3 regions of the Micromonospora sp. DT178 genome follow, and region 2 is predicted to be linked to each of the others. Evidence: riboswitches for the same ligand, from Rfam matches in the RefSeq annotation. Region 2 holds a riboswitch; each other region holds the start of a gene.
The links. Region 2 has a riboswitch for cyclic di-AMP ahead of ACLQ22_RS18510 (C39 family peptidase). Riboswitches for the same ligand answer to the same signal wherever they lie in the genome.

Region 1: it holds a riboswitch for cyclic di-AMP, as region 2 does, so the genes downstream of both, ACLQ22_RS00195 (coiled-coil domain-containing protein) here and ACLQ22_RS18510 (C39 family peptidase) in region 2, are expected to answer to the same signal.
Region 3: it holds a riboswitch for cyclic di-AMP, as region 2 does, so the genes downstream of both, ACLQ22_RS25900 (coiled-coil domain-containing protein) here and ACLQ22_RS18510 (C39 family peptidase) in region 2, are expected to answer to the same signal.

The regions. Positions count from the first base shown of each region.
Region 1 is NZ_JBNCKV010000001.1:38,152-45,199, reverse strand. Features, by position in the region: gene ACLQ22_RS00220 (heavy metal translocating P-type ATPase) at 1-1,148, opposite strand, end outside; gene ACLQ22_RS00215 (hypothetical protein) at 1,160-2,158, opposite strand; gene ACLQ22_RS00210 (heavy-metal-associated domain-containing protein) at 2,188-2,397, opposite strand; gene ACLQ22_RS00205 (metal-sensitive transcriptional regulator) at 2,548-2,850, shown strand; gene ACLQ22_RS00200 (YibE/F family protein) at 3,164-4,507, shown strand; cyclic di-AMP (ydaO/yuaA leader) riboswitch at 4,674-4,805, shown strand; gene ACLQ22_RS00195 (coiled-coil domain-containing protein) at 4,809-5,825, shown strand; gene ACLQ22_RS00190 (carbonic anhydrase) at 5,923-6,675, opposite strand; gene ACLQ22_RS00185 (helix-turn-helix transcriptional regulator) at 6,887-7,048, shown strand, end outside.
Region 2 is NZ_JBNCKV010000009.1:116,120-123,167, forward strand. Features, by position in the region: gene ACLQ22_RS18495 (alpha-ketoglutarate-dependent dioxygenase AlkB) at 1-429, opposite strand, end outside; gene ACLQ22_RS18500 (polysaccharide pyruvyl transferase family protein) at 482-1,807, opposite strand; gene ACLQ22_RS18505 (acyltransferase family protein) at 2,120-3,364, shown strand; cyclic di-AMP (ydaO/yuaA leader) riboswitch at 3,714-3,854, shown strand; gene ACLQ22_RS18510 (C39 family peptidase) at 4,083-4,928, shown strand; gene ACLQ22_RS18515 (alpha/beta fold hydrolase) at 5,035-5,778, shown strand; gene ACLQ22_RS18520 (CDP-glycerol glycerophosphotransferase family protein) at 5,802-7,048, opposite strand, start outside.
Region 3 is NZ_JBNCKV010000017.1:115,888-122,935, forward strand. Features, by position in the region: gene ACLQ22_RS25890 (1-phosphofructokinase family hexose kinase) at 1-52, opposite strand, end outside; gene ACLQ22_RS25895 (SRPBCC family protein) at 230-697, shown strand; gene ACLQ22_RS25900 (coiled-coil domain-containing protein) at 786-1,871, opposite strand; cyclic di-AMP (ydaO/yuaA leader) riboswitch at 1,885-2,016, opposite strand; gene ACLQ22_RS25905 (cation diffusion facilitator family transporter) at 2,170-3,087, opposite strand; gene ACLQ22_RS25910 (HelD family protein) at 3,165-5,282, opposite strand; gene ACLQ22_RS25915 (alpha/beta fold hydrolase) at 5,447-6,382, opposite strand; gene ACLQ22_RS25920 (carbonic anhydrase) at 6,530-7,048, shown strand, end outside.

The sequences.
Region 1 (7,048 bases), on a different contig from region 2:
CCCGACCCGCTGCCGAGCCACCAGCCGAGGGTGCCCACCGCGAGGGCGATCACGATCGGCACGAAGACGCCGGAGATCCGGTCGGCCAGCCGCTGCACCGCCGCCTTGCCGGTCTGCGCCTGCTCGACCAGCCGGGCCATCTGGGCCAGTTGGGTGTCGCCGCCGATGCGGGTGGCGCTGACCACCAGCCGGCCGCCCGCGTTGACGGTCGCGCCGACCACGGAGTCGCCCGGGCCGACCTCGACCGGGACGGACTCGCCGGTGAGCATGCTGGCGTCGACCGCCGAGGTGCCCTCGTCGACCACGCCGTCCGTGGCGATCTTCTCGCCGGGCCGCACCACGAACCGGTCCCCCACCACGAGCTGGTCCACCGGGATCCGGGTCTCCGTGCCGCCGCGCAGCACCGCGACGTCCTTGGCGCCCAGTTCGAGCAGGGCGCGCAGGGCCGCGCCGGCGGTCCGCTTCGCCCGCGCTTCGAAGTAGCGGCCGGCGAGGATGAACACGGTCACCCCGGCCGCCGCCTCCAGGTAGATGTTGCCGGCGCCGTCGGAGCGGTTGATCGCGAGACTGAACGGGTGGGTCATCCCCGGCGTCCCGGCCGTGCCGAGGAAGAGCGCCCAGATCGACCAGCCGAACGCCGCCAGGGTGCCGAGCGAGACCAGGGTGTCCATGGTCGCCGCGCCGTGCCGCAGGTTGATCCAGGCCGCCCGGTGGAAGGGCAGCCCGCCGTAGACCACGACCGGGGCGGCCAGGGTCAGCGACAGCCACTGCCAGAAGTCGAACTGCCAGGCGGGCACCATCGCCAGCACGATCACCGGCACGGTGAGCACGGCCGAGACCCACAGCCGGGTACGCAGGCCGCGCAGCTCGTCCACCGGCTCGGCGGCCGGTTCGCCACCGGCGGGCGTGGGCGGGGGCGGCAGGGCCGCCGTGTAGCCGGTCTTCTCCACCGTGGCGATCAGCTCGTCCGGGGTGACCTCGTCGGCGTACCGGACGGTGGCCTTCTCCGTGGCGTAGTTGACGGTGGCGGTCACCCCGTCCATCCGGTTCAGCTTCTTCTCGATCCGGGCGGCGCAGGAGGCGCAGGTCATGCCGCCGATCGCCAGCTCGATCTGGTTCGGCGCCGTCAGCAAGGGCTTGGTTGTCATCACGCTTCCCGTCAGTCGTGCCCGTGACCGGGGACGCCGTGGCCGGCGTCGGCGGTCGGGGAGCTCGTGGCGGCGGGTGTGCCCGCCGCCGGGGAGCCGGTCGTGGCCGGGACACCCGGCGCGGTCGGGCTGCCGGCGACGACGGTGAACTCGGCGGTACGCACGACGCCGCCGTGCTTGAAGTCCAGGTAGAGCCGGTAGGCGCCCGCCGACGGCATTTCCGCCGAGAAGCTCACCTCGGGGCCGGGCCGCGTCCGCCCGTCGCCCGGCTCACCGTGCGGGTGCACGTGCAGGTACGCCAGGTCGCCCTGGCGCAGCGCCACCAGGTGGCCGTACGCGCCCAGGTAGGGCTCCAGGTCGGTGACCGGCGCGCCGTCGCGGCTCACGGTCAGGGTCAGCTCGGCGGTGCGGCCGGGCTGCGGGGCGCCGGCGAGCGTGACGGTGTAGCCGTCGACCGTGGTGCTGGTCGCCGGCGCGGGCAGGGGCCGCGCGGTCAGCGCGCCGGGGACGCTCACGTCGACGCCGAGGGTCAGCGCCTCGCCCCCGGTCGGGGTGAAGTCGGCGAACGCGCGCCAGACGCCCGGCCCGGCGAGCGGCGAGTCGACCCGCCAGGTGCCGTCGGGCGCCATCTCCGGGTGCACGTGCCGGAAGCCGGAGAGATCGCGGCGGGCCACGATCAGGTGCATGCGCTTGTCGTGCGCCACGTCGTACGCGGTCACCGCCCGGCCGTCCGGACCGGTGACCTGGAAGGCGAACTGCCCGGCCGGGGCGTCCACCGGACGCAGGGTGTAGCCACGGTCGGAGACGAGCAGGCCGCCGGGCAGGTGCCCCGCCGCGCCGTTGTCGCCCCCGTGTCCGGCTCCGCCGTCCTCGCCGTGCCCCCCGCCGGCCTCGTGCGGGGCCTCGGCGGGCGGCGCCACGGGGTCGGCCACCCGACCGACCCCGTACGTCGCGCCGAACACCACCGCGAGGCCGAGGGCGAAACCGCTCAGCTTCGTCGCCGTGTTCATGATGTGCCTCGTTTCCCCCGTGCCCGATCTCAGGCGCCGACGAGGCTGTAACCGGCCTCGTCGACGGCGGAGCGCACGGTGTCGGTTTCCAACGGGCCCTCGCTGGTGACGGTGACCCGACCGGCGGCGACGTCGACCTGGACGTCGCTGACGCCCGGGATCGCGCCGACCTCGGTGCTGACCGCGGTGGCGCAGTGCCCGCAGGTCATGCCCTGCACCTGGTACGTCGTGGTGATCATCGAACTCTCCTCTCGCCGCCCCCAGCATATACCCCCCGGGGGTAATGCGGAGGCGGACCGGTGCCTGTGTCTTGTACCGGTACCCGGTGGGGGTATGCCGGCCAGGAACGAACGTACCATACCCCCGAGGGGTACGCTATCCTCGTCCCCATGACCACACCGACGCCCACCCCGATCAGGGGATACACCGCCACCAAGGACCAGCTGCTCGCGCGGCTGCGCCGCGTCGAGGGGCAGGTCCGTGGCATCGAGAAGATGGTCGACGAGGACCGCTACTGCATCGACGTGCTCACCCAGATCTCCGCGATCCAGGCCGCCCTGGACAAGGTCGCGCTCGGCCTGCTCGACGGGCACGCCCGGCACTGCATGCACGAGGGCGCGGCCGAGGGGCGCGCCGACGAGATGGCCACCGAGATGATGGCCGCCGTCGGCCGCCTGATGAAGCGCGGCTGACCCGCCCCGCCCCTCGGCCCCGCGACGAGACGCGGGCACACGGCGACGCCACACCCCGACATCACCCGCACGACCTGCGCCCGGATGTCGGGGTGGCTACCATTCGGCCGGTGGCCCTCCGGATTCCGCACCGCCCGCCCCGCGCGCCCCGCCGGGCGGCAACACCGACCACCCGCGACCGGACGGAGGCCCGGGACCGCGGTACGTGACCGCGCCGCCACACGGAAGCGATCCCCGTCCCGCCACGCGGCGACGGGTGAACCGACCGGCCCGCCGGCACGTACCCCGCCCTGGATTCGTTGGGAGAAACTCGTTGGGCGCCGACCACACCCGTCCCGCTCCGTCCGCCCCGCCGAGGGTGCGGCGGATCCTCGTCGCGACGGTGGTGCCCCTCTTCGTCGCCACGCTGATCGCCGCCCTGGTGCTGTGGCCGTGGGACGCGCCCGACCCGCCGACCGGCACCGACGCGCCCCGCTACCACGGCACGGTGACGCGGGTCGTGACGGAGCCGTGCCCGCCCACCCCGGAGATTCCGGAGGGGAGTCCCGGCGGGTCGCAGGGTCCCTGCGGCACGGTCACCGTACGGGTGCAGGACGGTCCCGACGCCGGCCAGCAGGTGGAGACGCCGGTGCCCGCCGGCCCCGGCGCGCCGACCGTCGCCGTGGACGACGAGATCATCCTGGTCGAGCTCACCGACCCCGCCGACCCCACGGCCAGCACCTACAACATCGCCGAGCACCAGCGCGGCAAGCCGCTGGTCTGGCTGGTGGCGCTCTTCGCGGCCGCCATCGTCGCCTTCGGACGGTGGCGCGGGCTGGCCGCGCTGGCCGGCCTGGCGGCGAGCTTCGCCATCCTGCTGACCTTCGTGCTGCCGGGCATCGGCGCCGGGAGCCCGCCCCTGCTGGTCGCGGTCGTCGGCGCCGCGCTGATCATGTTCGTGGTGCTCTACCTGACCCACGGCGTGACCGCGCAGACCTCGGTGGCCGTGCTCGGCACGTTGGGCAGCCTGGTGCTGACCGGCGTCCTCGGCACGATCGCCACCGCCGCGACCCACCTGACCGGATTCGGCTCCGAGGACGCCACCACGCTGTCGATGTACCAGGCCGACGTCGACCTGCACGGGCTGCTGCTGGCCGGGATCATCATCGGCTCCCTCGGGGTGCTGGACGACGTCACGGTGACCCAGGCCGCCACGGTCACCGAGCTGGCGCACGCCAACCCCGGGCTGTCCCGGACGCAGCTCTACCGGGCGGCGACCCGGGTCGGCCGGGCGCACATCGCCTCGACGGTGAACACCATCGTGCTGGCGTACGCCGGCGCCTCCCTGCCGGTGCTGCTCCTGCTGACGGCCGACTCGCGGGCGGTGACCCAACTTCTCACCAGCGAGTTCCTCGCCCAGGAGATCGTCCGCAGCGCGGTCGCCACCCTGGGCCTGATCGCCGCCGTGCCACTGACCACCGGGCTGGCGGCCCTGGTGACCACCGCCGGCCGCCGCGGCGGGGACGCCACCGACCGCGCCGCGCCCGCACCGACGCCCCGGCCGGCCGCCGACCGGTCCGAGGCGCTGGAGGCCCTCAGCGGGCCGCGCGGAGACACGCCGTCCGCCGCTCCCGCCGGATGGCCCGACCGGGACAGGAGCACGGACACCGCATGGTGACACTCCTCAGCGTGACCGAACAGGACGTACGGCCTGATAAACGCGTCACTGCTCACCGTCCGCCATTACGAAATAACGCATTTAGTCGGCTTAGGGACGTAGATCCCCGGGAGTGTTCTCGGGTAACCTCGCTGCCGGTCACCGCCGAAGGCGCGCAGCGGCGCCTGCGGTGCCGCCGCCCAATCGCCGCGAGGCGAACCGGGGACCCAGGTACGTGGGGTGAATCCGCGACAGCGGTAGGGGCCACTTCCGCCCCGAACCCGTCAGCTAACCCGGTCGGCGGTCGACGGAAGGGAAAACTGTGACGGCACCCCTACGCCGCTGGTTGACGCCCGTGGTGGCCGTACTCGCCGCCCTGGCGGTCTTCGCCGGGCCTCTCCCGGCGGCGGCCGCGCCCACCCCGCCCAAGCCCTCCGGGCACGGGGACGACGAGCCCAAGCTGCTCGACGACCTCATCGAGGCCCGCAACCGGTCCTACGTGCAGGCCAAGGCGAAGCTGAAGAAATCGGAAGAGCGCCAGCTCGAGCTGGCCCTGGAGGTCAACCGGGCGCAGGCCGAGCTGGACGCGCTGGCCCCCCAGGTCAGCCAGATCGCCGCCCAGTCCTACCGCACCGGGCGGATCGGCGCGGTGTCCATGCTGCTGGACACCGCCAGCCCCGACTCCTTCGTCAGGCGCGCCGCCGCCCTCGACGAGATCAACCTGGTCAACTCCAAGAAGCTGGCCGAGGTCAACGCGATCAAGGACCGCGCAGAGCAGGCCAAGCTGGCGGTCGACGCCGAGGTCCGCGAGCAGCAGAAGCTGAAGAACGAACTGGCCCGTGGCAAGCGCGAGGCGGAGAAGGCGCTCGCGCTGGTCGGCGGCAGGGGGCTGACCAGCGGCAAGGTGGTGGCCACCTCGCCGGTGGCGAAGATGGCGCCGGGGCGCACCGCCGACGGCGACTGGAAGCCCCTGTCCTGCACCGAGAACGACCCCACCACCTCCGGCTGCATCACGGCGCGCACGCTGCACATGTACAAGGAGGTCAAGCGGGCCGGCTTCAACCGGTTCGTCGGCTGCTACCGCTCCGGTGGGCCGTACGAGCATCCGAAGGGCCGGGCCTGCGACTGGTCGCTGCAACGCAGCGGCTTCTCCCCCTGGCACAACGACGACACCTACATGTACGGCAACAACCTCACCGCGTTCCTGGTCCGCAACGCCGACCGGCTCGGCATCTACTACGTGATCTGGAACCGGCAGATCTGGTTCCCGGCGACCGGCTGGAAGTCCTACAGCGGCCCGTCGAACCACACCGACCACGTCCACGTGTCACTGCTCTAGCCGGGACCACACGCACACAGAGGGCCGCCCCGCCGGACGCGGGAGCGGCCCTCTGTCGTCGTGCGGGCCCGCCGCGACGGTCTGCCGGCGGGCGAGGTCAGGCGAGCGCGGCGCTGGCCGCCGGCTCCGGCGCGTCGGCCGCACGGGCGGGCACCGAGGCCACCGTCCGCACCTCGCCGGCGGTCAGCCGGTACGACATGCCGACCACCCCGCAGCGGCCGGCGGCCACCTCCGCGGCGAGCACGGCGGAGCGGCCCAGCATCGCCTCGACGGTGTGCGCGATGTGGATGTCGACGATCCGGTCGATGTCGTCCACCCCCTCGGCGGCGGCCCGGCGCAGGCTCGGCACCACGGCGTCCACCACGGCGCACAGGTGCCCGACCGGCGGGGTGCCGGTGGCGTCCGCCGTACGCGCCGCCTGGACGGCCCCGCAGGAGTCGTGCCCGAGCACCACCACCAGCGGCGTGCCCAGGACCGTGACGGCGTACTCCACGCTGCCCAGCACCTCGGGGCCGATGGTGTGCCCGGCGGTGCGGACCACGAAGAGGTCACCGAGGCCACGGTCGAAGATGATCTCGGCGGCGAGCCGGGAGTCGGAACAGCCGACGATCACCGCGAAGGGGTGCTGCCCGTCGGCGACCGCGGCGCGGTGCCCGGCGTCCTGGTTGGGGTGGCGCGGGGCGCCGGTCACGAACCGCCGGTTGCCGGCGTGCAGCTCGGCGAGCGCCTGCTCGGGACTCGCCGGGACGGCGAACGTGGCGCCGACGTCGGCCGGCACCCCGCCCGTGGTCGACACCGGGAGCGTCCGCTCCGGGCCCGGTTGAGTTCCTGGCGATCCGGGACGACTCATCCCACACCTCGCTCCGCACGTGAACGGCCTGGTCACCCGGGCCGACGCTGGACGCGGGCTGCCACCACCGTCACACGCACTGCAAGATACGTCAAGGTATGCGTGATATCCATTTCATATGTTCGGCGGGCCCGGCGCGGCGGCGGTCGGGCCCTCCGCGCGTCCGCCGGCCGCGAGGGCACACAGCAAAACACGAAGCAGGGGCCATACGATGGCGGACATGGCGACGACAGGGGAGAACGGGAGCACCCGCAACTGGACGTTCCTCACCAACCACGGGCACGTGCTGCTCGCCATCGCCCGCAACCCCACCGCCCGCCTCCGCGACGTGGCCGACGAGGTGGGCGTCACCGAGCGGGCCGCGCAGGCGATC
Region 2 (7,048 bases):
CATGGTGTCGGTGTGCGCGGAGCGCCCCTGGGTGTCGCCGTGCCAGGCGACGCTGTCCCGGCCGGAGCGGTAGAGGCACATGCCGGCGGTGACGAAGGGCTCGCCGAGCTCGCCGGCGTAGTGCCGGGTGAGGGCGGCGCGCGCCTCGGTGAGCAGCGGGTGCGGCAGCGGGCGGTGCCCGGCGTACCAGCAGAGCAGCCGGGGGACGTCGACCTCGGCGTCGTACATCGTGCGGCGCTCGGCCCGCCAGGGGACGTCGCGCAGCAGGACGTCGAAGACCTGGGCGGAGCCGGTGACCCAGCCGGGCAGATGGTCGACCCACGCGCCGCGGGTGAGCGGGTGCCGGCGCAGCCGGTCGGCCAGCGGGCTCAGCGACGGTCCGGCGGCGGTGAGGTCGAACATCGACGGCTGGTAGGCGGCCCCGGTCATCCGCCCAGCGTACCCGCCATGTTGGTACAGGTGTACGGAAGGAGGCGGCGCCTCAGCGGTTCAGCATCCGGCGCACCCGGCCACCGATCACCTGCTTGACCCGGGCCTGCAGGCGCTGCCCGCGCAGCGTCTCCGTCTCCTTGCGCAGCTCGACGTTGCGGTCGCGCAACCACTGGATCCGCTCCAGCAGCGCGTCGGGGGCGGTCGCGGCGGCCGGGCGTACGGCGGGCGGGAAGGTGGTGGACCGCACCTGCGCGTCGAACCGGGCCGCGCTGTCGCCGTCGGCGAAGGCGTTGCCCAGGTCGTGCTTGGCGAGGAAGGCCAGCATCGTCTCGTAGCGCGACTTGTGGCCGGCGTTGAGCGCCGTGTAGTCGGCCTCCTCGTAGAGCTGGGCGGCGTCGACGTCGACCGGCACCTCCTTCATCACCCGGTGCGGGATGTCGAAGTAGCGGGCGAGTTCCAGGGTGCGCGAGTCGTGCGCGAAGAGGTAGCCGGGGGTGCCGGCGACCAGCGCGGTGATGGTGCCGTGGATGCGGGTGCCGAACGCGAACTCGAACCCGGAGAGGTAGTCCATCCAGGTCCAGGGGTCGACGAACATCCGCACCTTGTCCTCGGTGAACAGCGGGTGCGAGGTGTGGATCGGGATCTTGCTGGTCCTGCCCCGGTCCCCGGGGGCGTCGCCGTAGAGCAGCGTGCCAAGCGTCTTGAGGTCCTGCGGCAGGTAGCGCAGGTTCGGGTACCGGGCGTGGTGCCGGGCGATGATCTCCGCCATCGACGTGACGTACGGCGAGACGGTGAGCGCGAGCCTGTCGTCGGGCGACAGCGACGCCTTCCTCTTCTCCACCCGCAGGCTGTCGCCGTGCAGGAACATCGACGGGCAGCCGATCACGTCGACGGCCGAGAAGCCCAGGGTGCGCAGGTAGTCCCGGGTGATCTCGCCCCGGACGCCGATGCTGTGCGAGCGGTCGAGGACCGCCCGTACGAACCGGGTCACCACGTCGTCGATCGGGCGGAGGTACTCCCGGTCGCCGTTGACGTCGGTCTGCACGCCGACCCCGAGCACCACCACCGGGATCTTCAGCTGCTCGATGAGCTTCGTCATGGCCTCGACGCGGGAGGCGTAGCTGCGGCGGAAGGCGTTGGCGAGCGGTACGACGTAGACGTCGTACCGCTCGTTGATCATGTCGGCGTCGCGCGGGTTGATCCTGAACTCGGTCGAGGTGATCTCGGCGGTGGCGGTGCGCAGGAGCTTGTGGGCGGCGTGGCTGAAGACGAGGTTGCCATTGTTGTCGCCGATCCAGTTCCGCTCGTGCGTCTCCTCGGGCGAGTAGACGTCGAACGGGCCCTTCTTCGCCCGCATCAGGATCCGCTGGTGCATTCGTCCCCGCCTCTCGTCACCTCAGGGTCTGGGAATACTAGCCACCGATCGGCCGCAACCCGGATGGCCGCCACCCGCAGTCACGTACGGGGACGCAACGGTCACCCAGGGACGACAGGAGCGGGGACTCCCCCACGGGACAGAACGGGCACTCATGGACGGGACGGAACAGAGCCTCAGGTCCGGCGGGTAGGGTGCCCGGCGGGGCGGCGCCGACCGGTGGGCCGCCACGGGGCCCCTCGGGGCGCCTGAGGACGGGGTCGAGGAGGAGACGTACGTGCTGGTGACCCTGCGGATCGTCGGGATGCCGGCATGAACGACGCCGCGACCGCCGCGCCGGCCGTCCGTCCCGCGTCCCCGGCCAGCCGCCTGCCGTCGCTGACCGGGCTGCGCTGGGTCGCCGCCCTGCTCGTCTTCGGGTTCCACGTCGCGACGATGGGCATCATCGCCGAGCCCGGCCAGAAGGCCGTCGTGGACTGGGCCTTCGCCCTCGGCCTGTCGGGCGTGCAGTTCTTCTTCATCCTCAGCGGCTTCGTGCTGGTCTGGTCGGCCCGACCCACCGACACCCGTCGGGCGTTCTGGCGGCGCCGGGTGGCCAAGATCTGGCCGAGCCACGTGGTGCTGTGGGCGGCGGCCCTTGCGGTCGCGGCCTGGTTCGCCGACCCCGTGGACCGGTTCGTCGCGGTGGAGAACCTGTTCCTCCTGCAGGCGTGGGACCCCCGGCCGGGCCACTTCTACAGCATCAACACCGTCAGCTGGTCGCTGTCCTGCGAGTTCTTCTTCTACCTCTGCCTGCCGTTGGCGCTGCCGCTGATCCGCCGGGCCCGACCGTGGGCGCTGTGGGCCGTCGTGGTCGCGGTGCCGCTGCTCATCCTGGCGCTCTGGCCGGCCCAGGCGCTGGTGCCGGAGGAGAGCCGCTGGTGGTTCACCCAGATCTTCCCGCCGGTGCGGTCGCTGGAGTTCTGGATGGGCGTGGCCGCCGCCGAGCTGATGCGGCGCGGCCGGTGGCGTGGGCCGGGCCTGCCGCTGGCCAGCCTGGTCTTCGTGGCGACCTGGGTGGTCGCCGCGCAGTGGGTCCGCGCCGAGCTGTGGGCGGCGCTGCTCTCGGTGGCGTACATCCTGGTCATCGCCGCGGCGGCGGACGCGGACGTGCGCGGGCGGCGCTCGCCGTGGCGGTCCCGTCCGATGATCTGGCTGGGCGAGGTCTCCTTCGCCTTCTACCTGGTGCACGTCCTGGTGATGATCACCGTCCTGCGGCTCACCGGCGACTGGGGCGTCGGCTTCACCGGCTGGCGGGGGCCGGCGGTGGTGCTCGGCTTCCTGCTTGTCAACCTGGCCCTGGCCGGCCTGTTGCACCGGGTCGTCGAGACGCCGATGATGCGGTTGCTCACCCCGCGCAGGCCGGCCCGGGCGACGCCGCGGGACGGGGGCGACGCCGGGACGCACTCCGGCGGCCCCGGGGCGACGCCGCCGGGGGAGCGGGGCAACGCCGTGCCGCGCCCCCGGGCCGCCGATCCGCACGACGACCACCGACCGGCGTACGTCGACTCGCGCTGACCGCCCCGGCGCCTCCACCAGCCGCTTCAGCTCGGCCCGCTCGACCGCAGGGCCCGCCGACGAAATCCCGACCGTTTGGGTGACGCCGGTCACCCCGTCGGCGAACCGGTCATCCGGCGCGGCCCGGTCGATTCCCGCCGGAGTTTCGGCGCCGATGTCCGCCACTCGTCCCGTTGTCACCCGGGGGTGCCCGCAGAAACGGTCGTCCCATTGAGTCGCGTCAGTGGCGAAGTGCCCGCAAAATTGTCTCCCGATCAAGGTTTAAGCAGGTGGGACGGGGTTGGCAGGGCGCGGAACGGCCAGTAATGTCGGCGCGTCCGGTGCGGTACCCGATCGCCAGAGGCGACGCCGCGCCGACCCGCCTAATCGTGAACGACGAACCGGGGACCCAGTGCTTGTTGGGGTGAATCCGTGGGCCGTGGGCCCGTGGTAGGGCGTTCTTCCCGCCCGAATCCGTCAGCTAACCCGGTCGGCGGTGTCGGAAGGAGTTCCATCCTCATGCCACACCCGTCCACCCCTCGGTTGTTCCGCCGTCTCCACGGCGCCGCGGTGCCCGCGCTCGTCCGCCCGCAGGTCACGAGCTGACCCACCGGTCACCGTCCGTCGCCCGGCATCCCGGGCGCATCCCCTGAGTGGTCCACCACCCGCCCGGACGCCCGTCCGCGCGGTCGGTCCGTTCTGCCTCGGCGCGGACCGACGGCCGCTCACCCCCGAGCCCGTGGAGGAAACCGTGAAGCACCACCTCAAGCGACAGCTGCGTCGCCTCACGTCCGAGCGTCCGTACCAGCTGGCCGCCGCGTCCGCCGCGGCGCTCGTGCTGGCGTCGGGCACGGGCGCGCTGCTGGCCGGAGCCGACGAGGCCCCCGCCGCCGCGCAGGCCCCGGTGGCCGCGACCGAACTGCGGGACGACACCGCGGCCTCGCGCAGCCAGGCCAGGGTCGCGACCGCCCCGTCCAGCGCCGCCCCGGCCGCGTCCAGCGCCGCCCCGTCGGCCAGCGCCTCCAGCGCCGCCCCGGACCCGGACCTGACCCGCAAGCCGGAGCCGCCGAAGCCCCCGGCCGCCAAGACCCTGGACTACGACTACCAGGCCCAGACCACCTTCTACAACTGTGGTCCGGCGGCCGTCCGGCACGCCCTCAGCGCCGCCGGCATCGCGCGTAGCCAGGACGCCCTCGGCGCCCAGTTGGGTACCGACCAGATGGGCACCGACTCGGCCCAGGACACCACCCGCGTGCTGAACGCGGTGGTGAAGGGCGACCCGTACCGGACCCGGATGATCCCTGGTGGCGCGGCCACCCCGGCCCAGATGGACCGGCTGCAGGCCGACGTCGTCGCGGCCATCGCCGACGGGCGGGGCGTCGTGGTCAACGTCGCCGGCAGCGCGACGGACACCGACGGCGGCTGGCACTCCTTCCCCGGCGGCCACTACATCGCGGTTGTCGGCTACCAGGACGAGGGGCGGCTGGTGAAGATCGCCGACTCGGCGAACCCGGCGACCGCCTCGTACTGGATCAGCACCATCGCCCTGGCGAACTGGGCCGCCACCCGCGGCTACTCCGCCTGAGCGACACCGTCGGGCGTCGGCCCCCGGATTCCGGGGGTCGGCGCCCGGTGTCGTGTCCGGGTCACGGCCCTCGCCCACGGCGTCCGGTGGGTGGCACACTGCGCCCATGGTCGATGAGTCGGGTGACCGGGACGGCCGGCGGGTGCTCCTGTTGCTGCACGGCATGGGTACGACCGGCGACGTGTGGCTGCCCTGGGCGCCGCTGCTGGAGCGCCGGTGGGCGGGGCGGTGGCTGGCGCCGGACCTCGCCGGCCACGGCTGGTCGCCGCCGCTGCCGGAGTACTCGTTCCCGGGGCTGGCCGCGCGGATCGCCGCGGGGCTCGCGGCGGGGGACCGGCTCGTCGTGCTGGGGCACTCCCTCGGCGGGGTGGTCGGGCTGGCACTGGCCGCCCGCAGCGCCGGGCTGCCCGTCGACGCCGTGGTCGGGCTCGGTATCAAGGCCGTCTGGTCGCCGGCGGAGCTGGCGAAGGCGGGTGAGTTGGCGGCCCGGCCGGTGACCTGGTTCGCCAGCCGGGACGAGGCCGCCCGCCGCTACCTGCGGGTGGCCGGACTGACCGGGCTCTTCGCCCCGGACCATCCCGTCGCGGAGGCCGGGCTGCGGCAGGTCGACGGCCGCTGGCGGCTGGCGATGGACCCGGCCGCGTTCGGCGTGGGCGCGCCGGACCTGCCCGCACTGTTGGCCGCGACCGACGTGCCCGTGCTGCTGGCCCGCGGCGAGCACGACCCCATGGTCACCGACGCCCAGCTCAAGGAGCTGGGCGTGCCGGTGGCCACCCTGCCCGGCCTCGGGCACAACGCGCACGTCGAGGCCCCCGAGGCGGTCCTGGACCTCGTCGACCCCTACCGCTGACCGTTCCCACCCGAGGCGGGGCGTCAGGTGGCGGGGGAGAGCGTCGCCTCGTCCGGGTCGAGCGGCAGGTCGGCCCCGCCGGCACGCGGGGCAGGTGCGTTCCACTCCCCGTCGAGCTGGCGCCGCGCGGCCTCCAGGAACGCCTCGGCGTACGACTCGGCGGGGAAGTCACCCAGGTAGCGGCTCCGGGTGGCCCATCGCGCCGGGGCCAGCGGATCGGTGTCCAGCAGCGCGGTCAGCACCTCGTCCGCGTTGGACATGTCGCGCCGCAGCACGTAGCCCGACCCGGCGAGCGGGAACTGCTCGGGGAACTGGTCGCCGGAGTCCACCATGTCGGTCACCGCGTACGGCTTGCCGGAGTAGAGGTAGTCGGAGATCACCCCGGACACGTCGGAGATCAGCGCGTCCGAGCGGTTCACGCACTCGGTGAGGGTCAGCTCCCGGCTCGCGGCGGCGCCGAAGACGTGCTGCCGGCCGCTGCGGGCCCGGTCGGCGGCCAGCAGTTCCGTGAGCCGGCCCAACTGCCGGGCGGAGGCCGGGTTCTGCGAGGTGTACGGGTGGGCGCGCAGGATCACCGTCGCGCCCCGGTCGAGTAGCCGGCGCAGCAGGGTCTCGGCCACCGGCAGGGAGCAGTAGTTCGCGTCCGCGTTGTGCCCGGTCCAGGTCGGGGTGTAGAGCACGGTCGGGTTGCTCCGGCCGTGCGCCGGCTCGGGGCGTACCTCGATCGACTCGACCTGCGGGCGGCCGACGACGACGAACTTCTCCGCCGGGATGTCCACCCCGGCGCGGGCGTACCGGTCGATGGCGGCCTGGCCGGCGACGAAGATCCGGTCGAAGATCGCCGAGACGGGGTTGGCGCTGGGGGCCTTGTCGCTGTCGCCGTGGTGCAGCTGGACGTGGGTCAGCTGGGTGAAGCGGATGCAGTGGCTGTTCTTCGCGCCGTGGTTGACGTAGAACGCCACCCGCAGGCTCGGCACCAGCGCCTCGTCCATCGCCCTGGTGGTGGGGCAGTAGACCACGGGCGCGCTGGTGGCCGCCGCGATCAACGGCAGGAACTCCGGCTCGCGCACCATCACCAGGAACGGCCGGCCGATCCGCTCCAGGTAGGGCAGCCACATGGTGACCTGGTACTCCGAGCCCGGCGGCGCGGAGAAGTGCAACAGGAACTCGGGCCGGTGCCGGCGCAGCGCGCGGGACACCGCCGAGCCGCCGGCGCCCGGGCGGAACCGGCGCCGGGCCAGGTCCAGCCCGATCGCCCCGGCGCCGGCGG
Region 3 (7,048 bases), on a different contig from region 2:
CGGTCACCGTCAGCCGGGGCGTGGGCGCGAAGACCATCACGTGCCCGCTCATCCGTCGTACCCGTTCATGCGCCCGCCCTCCGCCGACCGACACGTGCCGTGACCATTCACCAGCTGACCGTAGTGGGATCGGCGGCTGGGCGTCCGGACTCCGGGCGGGATCGGCGCGGCGTTGCCAGCGCGCCCGGCATGCGCGACGATCGGGCGACCACCGACGCTGGGAGACGGCGTGCTCAGGCGAAGTTCCTTCAGCTACACCGTCCAGGCGCGCTGCTCCCTCGCGCAGGCAGCGGCGCTGCTCGCCGACCCCGCCCGGCAGGTGGACCTGCACCCGCTGATCGTCCGGGTCCGTCGGGTGTCGCCCCGTCCCGGCGCGCGCGCCAGCTACGACATCACCGATCGGTTGGCCGCCGGGCCGGTGCGCCTGCCGATCACCTACCGCGCCGACGTCCTCGTCGACGATCCGGACGAGATCGTCACCGTGGCCCGCCAGTGGCCCGCCACCACCGTCCGCAACCACACCCGGCTGCGGGCGGAGCCCGACGGCGTGGTCCGCATCGAGGTCGAGATCACCCTCGCCGCGCCCGCGCCGCTCTTCGGCTACGCGTTCCGCCAGGCCCGCGCCGCCCACCTCGGGCTGGCCGCGCGCCTCGCCGCGGCCCTCGACACGAACCCGCCCGGACCGCCGGCCGGCTGACCGCGAAGCAGCCAGGCCCGGCCGGAGGCGACGGGCGCCGTGTGCGCCCCGGCGACCCCGCGACGGGCGGGGCACCGGGGCGCGGGCGTCAGTAGACCGACAGGTGCACGTGGTTGGTGTGGTCGCTGGACGGGTCGCCGTTGGCTCCGCTGTACGACTTCCACCCGCTGCTCGGCAGCCAGATCTGCCGGTACCAGATCACGTAGAGCACGGCGAGCCGGTCGGCGTTGCGCACGAAGTACGCCGACAGGTTGTTGCCGTACGTCCGGTCGCCGCCCGTGGCGTCGCCGCCGAAGCCGCCCTTCTGGGCCGCGAAGTCGCAGGCCCGGCCCTTCGGGTGCTCGCCCGAGCCGCCGGGGCGGTAGCAGGAGACGTAACGGGTGAAGCCCGCCGCCTTGGCCTGGTTGAGCGCGTGCAGGGTGCGCGGGGTGATGCAGCCGTTGGCGGGGGTGGGGTCGTTGACGCTGCACGACTCGCGCGGCCAGGAGCCGTCGGAGTTGCGTGGCGCCGCCTTCGCCGTCTTGCTCGACGTGCCGCCCGGCGAGGAGCCGCCGCCCGCGGACTGCTGCCGCTGTTGCTGCTGCTCGCGGTTGGCGACCGTCAGCGCCCGTTCGGCCTGCTCCTTGCGCTTGGCCATCACGCTGACCTGCTTGCGCTGCTCCCGGATCTCGCCGTCCAGGGCCAGCTTGGTGCGGGTGGCCTCGTCCCGGGTCTCCTGGAGCTCGCGCAGGGCCCGGTCCTCCTTGGCGGCCACCGCGTCGAGGGCGGCGGCGCGGTCCATGAAGCCGTCCGGGGAGCTGCTGTTGAGCAGGGCGGACGCCACGCTGAGCCGGCCGGTGCGGTAGGCGGCCCCGGCGATCTCGCCGACCTTGGCGGTGCGCGCGGTCAGCTCGACCTCGGTGGTCTTGAGCTGTGCGGTGAGCTGCTGCTGCCGCTTGGCCGACGTGTCCAGGGCGCGCTTGGCGTCGAGGTAGCCCTTGCTGGCGGCCTCCAGCTGGGCCCGCAGGGCGGGCGTGCCGCCCTCCTCGTCCTGGCCGGGAGCCGCGGCGAGCAGGCCGGCGCGGGTGGCGGCCGCCGCCGGGGCGGCGGTGACCGGGGCCACCGCGGCGCCGAGGGCGAGCATCGTGGCGATCAGGGCCGCCGTGCGGGCGGCACGTCGTCGTACGGGTGCCATCACTGGCATACACGTGTCCTTCCGTCAGCCGCCGACCGGGTTAGCTGACGGGTTCGGGACGGAAGATCCCTACCGCTGACGCGGATGCACCCCACGAACTTGGTTCCCCGGTTCGCCCCGTCGGGCGATTAGGCGGCGGCCACCGCCGGCACCGGTGGGTGCCGCCTGGCGGAGGCCGAAGCCGAGCCTACCGGTGCCGGTGTGACTGGTGCACCGCAGGTGACGGACGGTGCGCGTCCACTAACAGTCAAATCCGGCATAAGGCCACAATACTCTCCCAGATTTAAGGTTGTCCTCATTACCACTCGACCGCCCCACAGGCCCCGGGCGACGCTCCCGGCTCGATCTGCAACGTGGCGTGCTCGATCTGGAAGTCGTCGTGCAGCGCGGCCCGGGCGGCGCCCAGCACCGCGCCGACCTCCGCGCCGGGGGCCATGGTCAGGTGCGCCGAGGCCACCTCCATCCCGGAGGTCAGCGTCCAGACGTGCAGGTCGTGCACCTCGGCGACGCCGGGCACGGCGGCCAGCCGGTCGTGCACTGCGGTGACCTGGAGGTGTTCCGGCGCGGCCTGCACCAGGATGCGCAGCGCGGCCCGCCCGAGCCGCCAGGTGCGCGGCAGGATGAACACGCCGATTCCGACCGCCACCAGCGGGTCCGCCCACCACCAGCCGGTGGCGACGATCAGCAGCGCCGCCCCGATCACCCCGAGTGACCCCAGCAGGTCGCCGAGCACCTCCAGGTACGCGCCGTGGACGTTGATGCTCTCCTTCGCCCCGGAGCGCAGCAGCGCGAAGGCGCCGACGTTGGCGAGCAGGCCGAGCACGGCGACCACGAGCATCGGGCCGGCCAGCACCTCGGGCGGGTCGCCGAAGCGGCGCACCGCCTCGATCACGACGTAGACCGCGACCCCGGAGAGCAGCGCGGCGTTGGCCAGCGCGGCCAGCACCTCCAGCCGGTAGAGGCCGAAGGTGCGCTGCGGGTCGGCGCCCGCCCGCCGGGTCGCGGCGATCGCCGCGAGCGCCATGCCGATGCCGAGCACGTCGGTGAACATGTGCCCGGCGTCGCTCAGCAGGGCCAGTGAGCCGGTGCGGAAGGCCGCCACCGCCTCCACCACCATCAGGCCGGCGAGCAGCCCGAACGCCGCCCAGAGCCGGCCCCGGTGGCGGTGCGCGGCGTTCGCCACCGACCCGTGATGGTGGTCATGACCTGCGCCCACGCGCCCATCCTCCCTCGGGGGGTCCGGATTCGCGTTCAATTTATGCTGACATCGCTATGTATGCAAGTAACGGATCCTCAGCCGATCGGGTCGACGGTGGTCAGCCGCTGGGTGGCCCGGGACAGCGCCACGTAGAGCGTCCGTACCCCCGACCCCGGGTCGGCCCGGATCTCGCCCGGGGCGACGAGGACGACCCCGTCGTACTCCATGCCCTTGGCCTCCAGGCTGGTCACCACCTGTAGGCGCGGCGCGCCGAGCCCGCCCAGCCAGCCGGCCACCTCGTCGCGGCGGGGCACCGGCGTGATCACGCCGACCGTGCCCTCGACCTCGGCGAGCAGCGCGCCGGCCGCCGCCACCACCGCGGCCTCCAGCTCCGCCGGCGGCACCGCCAGCTCGACCGGTTCGACGCCCGTGGAGCGCACCGCCCTGGGCAGCGGGAGGTCCGGGTGCAGCCGACGGATCTCGGCCGCCGCCACCGCGAAGATCTCCGCCGAGTTGCGGTAGTTCGTGGTGAGGGTGAAGTGGTGTCGCTTGCGCCGGCCCAGCGCCTGGTCCCGGGCGCGCGTCAGCTCCTCCGGATCCCCCGTCCACGCCGTCTGCGCCGGATCGCCCACCACCGTCCACGAGGCCAGCCGACCCCGCCGGCCGATCATGCGCCACTGCATCGGCGAGACGTCCTGCGACTCGTCGACCACCACGTGCGCGTACTCCCGGTAGTCGTCGGGGCGTTCCCGGGCCGCGTCGCGGGCGGCGCGCTGCCGGTCGGCGAAGGTGCTCAGCTCGCGGACCCCGCCGGTCAGCTGGAACGGGTCCCGCTTCGCCCGGGCCGGCCGCATCGGCTTGCCGAGCAACGCGTCCAACTCGTCGAGCAGCGCGATGTCGGCGATCGTCAGCCCGGCGGCGTCGAGGCCCCGGTACGCGTCGGTCAGCAGCCGGATCTCGGCGCGGGAGAGGATCCCCCCGGCGTAGCGGTGCAGCCGGTCCGGGCGGGCCAGCCAGCCCAGCACGTGCCGGGGGTGCAGCCGGGGCCACCACGCCTTGAGGAACTCCCGGAACTCCGGCCGCTCGGCGATCTCGTCCTCGAACGCGCGCTGCTCGGGCAGCCGGCCGACGCCCAACTTGCGGGCCTGCGCCCACAGCGCGGCGAAGACCCCGTCGAAGCCGGCCCGGCGCACCTCGTTGCGCCGGGCGCCCCGGGGCATCGCCCGGTCGCGGATGTCGTCCAGCTCGCGGCGCTCCAGCCGGAGCAGCGTGCCCCGGTAGAGCAGGCGCAGCTCGGTCGGGCCGTCCGGCACCGCGTCGCGGGTCGCCCGCTCCAGCACCCGCCGCATCCGCAGCGAACCCTTGACCGCCGCCACCGCCGGCGGATCGGTGCGGGTGGCGGTCATGCCCGCGAAGAGCGTGCCCAGCGAGTGCAGGGTGGCGGTGTCCTCGCCGAGCGAGGGCAGCACCGAGGCGATGTACTCGACGAAGACCGAGGAGGGGCCCACCACCAGGATGCCGCCCCCGGCGAAGCGGCTGCGGTCGGAATAGAGCAGGTACGCGGCCCGGTGCAGGGCGACGGCCGTCTTCCCGGTGCCCGGACCGCCGGACACGATCGTCACGCCCGAGCCGGGGGAGCGGATCGCCTCGTCCTGCTCCCGCTGGATGGTGGCGACGATGTCCCGCATTCCCCGGCCGGTGGCCTTCGACAGCGTGGCCAGCAGCGCGCCGTCGCCGACCACCGCCATGTCGGCGGGCGCGGCGACCGGATCGAGCAGGTCGTCCTCGATCCGGGTGACCCGCTCGGCGGAGGACTGGATCGTGCGTCGCCGTACCACGCCCAGCGGCTGCGCGGGGGTGGCCTGGTAGAAGGCGGCGGCGGCCGGGGCCCGCCAGTCGACCACCAGGGTGGAGGCGTCGTCGTCCCGGATGCCGAGCCGCCCGACGTGCAGCACCTGCCGGTCGAGCAGGTCCAGCCGGCCGAAGACCAGGCCCTCGTGCTCGGCGTCCAGCATGTGCCGCCGCCGCGCGGCGTGGAACACCATCGCGTCCCGTTCGACCAGCGCCCCGAAGTTGCCCACCCGGGCGAGCCGGTAGCCCTCCTTCTCGGCGCTGACCGCCGACCGGCGCAGCTCGGCCAGTCGGGCGTACACCCGGTCGAGATGCCGCTGCTCGACGGCGATCTCCTGTTCCAGGGTGGTCTGGTCGCTCACCGCTCGCTCCTCCTGACGTCGGCGGCGGGCGACGCGAACCGCGCGAACCGCGCCAGGCCAACCGCAAGAGGGTACGGCCCGCGCGCAACCAGCGGCGCGACCGGTGCGGGAAAGGAACCCGCGTCACGTCCGCAGCGGCCGCGTCGCGCCCTCGCCGGCCCGGCTCAGTCCGCCCGGGCGGCGGCGGTGGCGCCGGCCCCGGGGGCGGCGAGCACACGCCGGAGCACGCCGCCGAGCGCCGCGTTGACCTCGTCGGGGCGTTCCATCATCAGCATGTGCCCGGCACCCGGGCAGACGGTCAGCTCGGTCGCCGGCAGCGCGCCGGCGATCGACTCGGCGCAGGGCGGCGGGGTGAGCCGGTCCCGGTCGCCGACCAGGGCGGCGGCCGGCAGGTGGGCCAGCTCGGCGAGGGTGTCCAGCCGGTGCTGCGCCCCGATGGAGGCGCGGAACCCGCCGATCGAGCGGAGGGTGGCCCGGGCCACCGCCGAGGTGACCAACCGGATGTCGTGCGGGTCGCAGCGGTCGCCGAAGAGCATCCAGCGGATGCTGGGACGCAGCGCGCGCAGCAGCGCCCGGGGCGGTCGCCAGGCCCCGCACCGGGCCAGCACGCCGGCCCCGGTGGTCTCGGCGAGCCGGATCAGCCGGGCGATCCGGGGCGAGAGGCCGTAGGCGGTGTGCGTGTGGCCCTCGGCGGTGGTGGAGACGAAGACCAGCCCGGCCGTCCGGGCGGCGAAGTGCTCGGGGTGGCGGTGCGCGTACTCCATGATCGTCATGCCGCCCATCGAGTGGCCGACCAGCACGACACGACCGGTCGGGGCCACCTCGTCCAGCACCGCGGCCAGGTCGTCGCCGAGCTGGGCCACGGTGGCGGTGGGCAGCGCCATGCAGCTCGACCGGCCGTGGCCGCGCGCGTCGTAGGTCACCACCCGTACCGCGTCGCCGAAGCGTCGCCGCAGGTCGGCGAGCTGCCGGTGCCAGGCCCGCCCGTCCAGCGTCCAGCCGTGCAGCAGCACGACCGTGACCTCGGCGTCGGCCGGTCCGGTCGCCTCGACGTGCAGCCGTACGTCGTCGGGAAGACGTACCTCGACGTGCTCCGGCATCGTCACCTCCCCAGGGCCGCACGGAACCGCAACACCGGGGATACCCGGTGGTAACACCGGCTACCCGTCATGAGACCACGACAACCGTGTCGGTGAGAAGATTCGCAACCCGCTCCGGGCACCCGGCGGGCCCGCCAAGCTGGGGACATGGGGTCGCCCCGGGCCGCGCTGGCCGAGCTGCTCGCCGGCAACCGCCGCTTCGTCAGCGGCCAGCCGGTGCACGGCCACGACGTCACCGCCGCCGCCGCGGCGGCCTCGGGCGACCAGCAGCCGTACGCGGTGCTGCTCGGCTGCATCGACTCGCGGGTGCCGCTGGAGGCGATCTTCGACCAGACCTTCGGCTCGATCTGCGTGATCCGCACCGGTGGGCACGTGCTCGACCGGGCGGTGCTCGGCTCCATCGAGTACGTGGTCGGTGAGCTGGGCGTGCCGCTGGTGATGGTGCTCGGGCACGAGCGGTGCGGCGCGGTGGCCTCCGCCGTGGACGCGTTGCGCGCCGGGCGGTCGCCGGGCGGCGCGCTGGCCCACCTCGTCGACCAGATCGCCCCGGCGGTGCGTGAGGTGGGCGTCGACGACCCCCGGGTGCGTCCGATGGCGGTCCGGCGGCACGTGCTCCGTACGGTCGATGCCCTGCGCGCCGACGACCGGCTCGCCGCCCCGGCCGCC